2 regions of the Massilia endophytica genome follow, and region 1 is predicted to be linked to the other one. Evidence: predicted binding sites of a transcription regulator. Region 1 holds the regulator's gene; the other holds the start of a gene.

Evidence for each region. Region 1 encodes FliA, which starts transcription of late flagellar genes. Its sites were predicted from a motif close to CTAAAGTTTNNNNNNNNNNNGCCGNTA; they were not measured.
Region 2: a site for FliA is predicted at 1,102-1,128, ahead of LSQ66_RS19445 (flagellin N-terminal helical domain-containing protein). Genes of this name have one in related genera too.

What each region holds. Positions count from the first base shown of each region.
Region 1 is NZ_CP088952.1:3,427,949-3,430,336, forward strand. Features, by position in the region: gene motD (flagellar motor protein MotD) at 1-362, opposite strand, end outside; gene LSQ66_RS15720 (flagellar motor protein) at 364-1,113, opposite strand; gene LSQ66_RS15725 (RNA polymerase sigma factor FliA) at 1,095-1,826, opposite strand; gene LSQ66_RS15730 (MinD/ParA family ATP-binding protein) at 1,873-2,388, opposite strand, start outside.
Region 2 is NZ_CP088952.1:4,245,568-4,247,955, reverse strand. Features, by position in the region: gene LSQ66_RS19450 (tetratricopeptide repeat protein) at 1-951, shown strand, start outside; gene LSQ66_RS19445 (flagellin N-terminal helical domain-containing protein) at 1,172-1,996, shown strand; gene LSQ66_RS19440 (dienelactone hydrolase family protein) at 1,993-2,388, opposite strand, start outside.

The DNA.
Region 1 (2,388 bases):
ACCCTCACCTTCCCTTCCTTGACCAGCGGCGCCATGGTGGACATGAGGTCCTGCGCCAGCTTGGTGAGCTGGGTGCGCTCGCGCTTCATCATTTCCTGGCGCCGTTTCAACGCGGGATTGGGCAGGGGCAGATTGGGAATGTCGGTGTCGATGCGGCGCGCCGCGCCCTGGCCGCCGAAGGCGTCGCCCAGGGCGTCGGAGAAGATCTTGTACTTGCCCTCGTTGACCGAGGAGATGGAGTACATCACCACGAAGAAGGCGAACAGCAGCGTGATGAAGTCGGCGTAGGAGATCAGCCAGCGCTCGTGGTTCTCCGGCTCCTCGTCGAACTTCCTGCGGGCGCGCCGGTAGACGAAGGCCATGTCAGTGCTGCTCCCTCAGCAGCGTGGCGATGCGTTCGTCCATCACCCGCGAGAGGTCGCCCATGGCGATGTCGTTGAACACGGCCGCCGCGATCTCCATCTGGTGCACCTGCTGGATCACGATGTTTTTCAGCTTGTTGGCAATGGGGTAGAACAGCAGGTTGGCCAGGCCCACGCCGTAGATGGTGGACACGAAGGCGACCGCAATGCCCGAACCGAGCTTGCTCGGTTCCGTAAGGTTTTCCATCACGTGGATAAGGCCCAGCACCGCCCCCAGGATGCCGATGGTGGGCGAATAGCCCGCAGCCGATTCCCACATGCGCACGGCCTGCCGCTCCGCCATCTCGAAGGCGGTGATCTCGGTGTCGAGCAGCTGGCGCATCTTGTCCGGCTGGATGCCGTCCACGATCATGCGCAGGCCCTTGGCGGTGAAGTAGTCCTTGGTGCCCAGCATGTGGCGCTCCAGTGCCAGCGGGCCTTCGCGGCGCACGGTCTGGTTCCAGGCGGCGATGTCGCGCGCCAGGGCGCCGCGCGTGTCTTCGGGCGGACGGATGACCCAGGCCAGCATGCGCACGCCGCGCCGCAGGGTGGCGGGACGGGTCTGCAGCATGACGGCGCCGAACGTTCCCACCACCACGATGGCGAAGGCGGCAGGCTGGATCAGCGAGGCGGCCTTGCCGCCTTCCAGCGACTGGCCCACCAGCAGGCCGGCCAGCGCCAGCACAAGGCCGATTATGCTGGACCAGTCCATGCCTGCTCCCGCAAGGTGGCGCGCAGGCGGGCCACAGCCTGCGTGTGCAGCTGCGAAACCCGCGATTCGGATACGCCCATCACGGCGCCGATTTCCTTCAGATTGAGTTCTTCCTCGTAGTACAGGCCCATGAGCATCTTCTCGCGCGGCGGCAGCGCCTCGATGGCGTCGATCACGGCCTGGCGGAAGTCGGTGTCGAGCAGCGCGCGCAGGGGATCGGCGTCCTCGTCGTGCGCGTAGCGGTCGAGGAAGCTGTCGTTGCCGTCGTCGTCGTGGAAGTCTTCGTAGTAGACCAGCTGGTGGCCGCCGCCTTCGGACAGCATCTCCTGGTAGTCCGCCAGCGAGAGCTTGAGCGATTTGGCCACTTCCGATTCGCTGGGCGGACGGCCCAGGCGCTGCTGCAGCGCGGCCATGGCGTTCTCGATCTTGCGCATGTCCTGGCGCATGGAGCGCGGCATCCAGTCGCTGCTGCGCAATTCGTCGAGCATGGCGCCGCGGATGCGCATGACCGCATAGGTCTCGAACTGGGCGCCGTGGGTTTCTTCGTAGCGGTTGATGGCGTCGAGCAGGCCGATCATCCCGGCCTGTACCAGGTCATCGACTTCCACACTGGGCGGCAGCTTGGCCTTCATGTGGTGGGCAAGGCGCTTGACCAACGGCATATGCTCCGTCAGCAAGGATTCCTTGTCCACTTTCCCTTTGACCGTGTACATATAGTTCTAGTTCTTCTCAGGCGCCAAGATGGTTGCCACTCCCTGTTCAGTATGCCGGCGAGCCCGCCAGGGCCAGACGTCCGGCCAGCTGGCGGAAGGCCACCGAGGCGCCTGCCAGCGGGAAGGCATCGACCACCGCGCGCCCGAGGCGCGCTGCGCGATGCAGGTATTCGTCCGCCGGCACCGAACCCATGGAAACGAGGTTCACGGCCAGGTAGCGGCTTGCCGCTTGCGCCATATTATCGTAAACCACACGGGCTTCGGCCTCCGATGCTCCCGTGACAACAATCCCGAAGGGACGGCGCCCCAGTTCATGGTTCAGGCGCTTGATCATCATGTAGGCGTTCTTGATGGAGGTGGCGCTGTTCGAGACCTGCACCACGATGTCGGAGCTGGCCATCACGGGCACGGGGAAGGCCTCGCCGTCGAACTCGCCGTCCACGATCACGATATCGGTCTGCGCGGCCAGCACGTCGAAGGCCTTGGCCAGGCGGCGGCCTTCGTCCGGCCCGCGGCGCATTTCGCCGCGCGTCATGGAGACCACGTTGAAGCCCTGCGGCGC
Region 2 (2,388 bases), 820 kb from region 1:
GCCGACCCCGAGGAAGCCATCGCCTGGTACCGCAAGGCGGCGGGGCAGGGCTATGCGCCCGCCCAGTTCAACCTCGCCCTGCGCTACGACAAGGGTGATGGCGTGCCGCACGACGCGCGCCAGGCCATCCACTGGTACCGCAAGGCGGCGGCCCAGGGCCACGCCAGCTCCCACTTCAACCTCGCCCTCATTTACGACAACGGCGTGGGCGTCCCGCGCGACGCCGAGCGCGCCGTGGAATGCTACCGCTGCGCCGCCGAACTGGGACATGCCGCGGCCCAGAACAACCTCGGCCTGCGCTACCAGCACGGGCAGGACCTGCCCGCGGACGCCCAGCGCGCCGCCCACTGGTACCAGAAAGCCGCCGAACAAGGCTTCCCCGCCGCCCAATACCACCTGGGCCAGTTATACGAAGCGGGCGAAGGCCTGCCGCAGGACGACGAGCAGGCCCTGCACTGGTGCACCCAGGCGGCCGAGCAAGGCCATGCGCGCGCCCAGTCCGACCTTGGCCTGCGCTACGAAAACGGGCGCGGCGTGGCGCGCGACCTGCGCAAGGCCCTCTCCTGGTACTCCCGCGCGGGCGAGCAGGACTACGCCCCCGCCCAGTACATGCTGGCCCAGCTCTACGACCGCGACGACGGCCCCGCGCCGAACGTCGTGCGCGCCAACCACTGGTATCGGAAAGCGGCGGAGAACGGACACACCCTCGCCCAGTTCACGCTGGCGCTGCGCTGCGACTGCGGCCTGGGCATGGCGCGCGATTTCGCACAAGCCTTCCACTGGTATTTGCGCGCCGCCGAGCAAGGCCACGCGCGCGCCCAGCTGAACACGGGCCTCATGTTCCTCTCCGGCCAGGGCGTCGCTCCCGACGCCGCCCAGGCCCGCCACTGGCTCTCCCTGGCCCAGTCCCAGGGCATCCCCAGCGCCGCCCGCTACCTCCCCCAAGCCTAACGCCGAGCCCGTGTCCACTTCTGGTGCCAGGGAAGAAAAGTGGACACGAGCTCGTCGGTAGTGCATCTACAGCAGAGGCCGTGTCCAAGAATCTTCCCTGGCACCAGAGTTGGACACGGGCTGGGCTGTGAGTGGTGGTGATAATTGGTGATTAAGTTTGCGTTAAATCTGCCGTTAATGCGGTAGAGCGGCAAAAATGTCCGCCCTTCACGGACATGGCATGCAACTCAACACGAACCCACAATCGCTGTTCGCCCAACGCGCCCTGGAGCGCCATGGGATGGACGTGGCATCGAGCCTGCGCAGGCTGTCGAGCGGCCTGCGCTTGAACGCCGCCCGCGACGATGCGGCGGGGTTTGCCATCAGCGAGCGCATGAAGAGCCAGCTGCGCGGCCTCGATCAGGCCAACCGTAATATCAGCGACGGCATCTCCCTCGTGCAGACCGCCGAGGGAGCGCTGGGCAGTATCACCGAAATCTTCCAGCGCGTGCGCGAGCTGGCCGTGCAGGCGGCGAGCGATACGAACAATGCGCAGGACCGCGCCTCCATCCAGCTGGAGGCCTGGTCGCTGATCGTGGAGGCGCAGCGCGCCGTGCGCGAGAGCCGTTTCAACGGCATCAATCTGCTCGATGGAAGCTTCAGCAGCAACCTGCAGATCGGGCCCCGCGACGAGGATGTACTGCTGCTCGGGATTCCCTTCATCTTCCGCATCGAACCGGATGGCTACAGCATCGGCGATATCCAGCTTACCAGCCATGCCGATGCCACCAAGGCGCTGGGCTTCATCGATGCGCAGATACTGCAGATCGATATGGTGCGCGCGCGCCTGGGCGCGATGCAGAGCCGCCTTGGCTACGCCAGCAGCAATAACGCGACGATGATGGAGAACCTGGCGGCCTCGCGTTCGGCCATCGCCGATACAGACTTCGCCGCCGAAACGGCGCGCCTCACGCGCAGCCAGATCCTGCAGCAGGCTGCCATGGCCATGCTGGCCCAGGCCAATTCGGGACCGAGCCTGATCCTGCAGTTGCTGCGCCGCCTCTAACGCGCCGCCGGCAGCTGGCGCGCCAGCCAGTCGAAGGCCGCATCCTGCGCGTCGGCCGGGAAGGCGTGCCCGCCGGGCAGCACGCGCGCTTCGAATCGCCCGCCCGCATCCCATGCCTGCCACACGCGCCTCATCTTGCCGAAGGCCTGTTCGGCGGAGGCGAGGGGAAAGAGCTTGTCCTGCGCGCCGGTGAAGAAGAGCGCGGGCTTGGGCGCGGCGAGGCTGGCCACGTCCGGGAAATCGAGATGGCGCAGTAGGCCGGGGTGCAGCATCTGGAAGGCGGAGGAGCCGCGCAGCTGGTTGTTCCCCGGGACCATGAGCCCCTCCGTCGTCGCCATCCAACTCGCGGCCACCACGGCCTTGATATCGTCCGACAGCGCGGCCACCTGCCA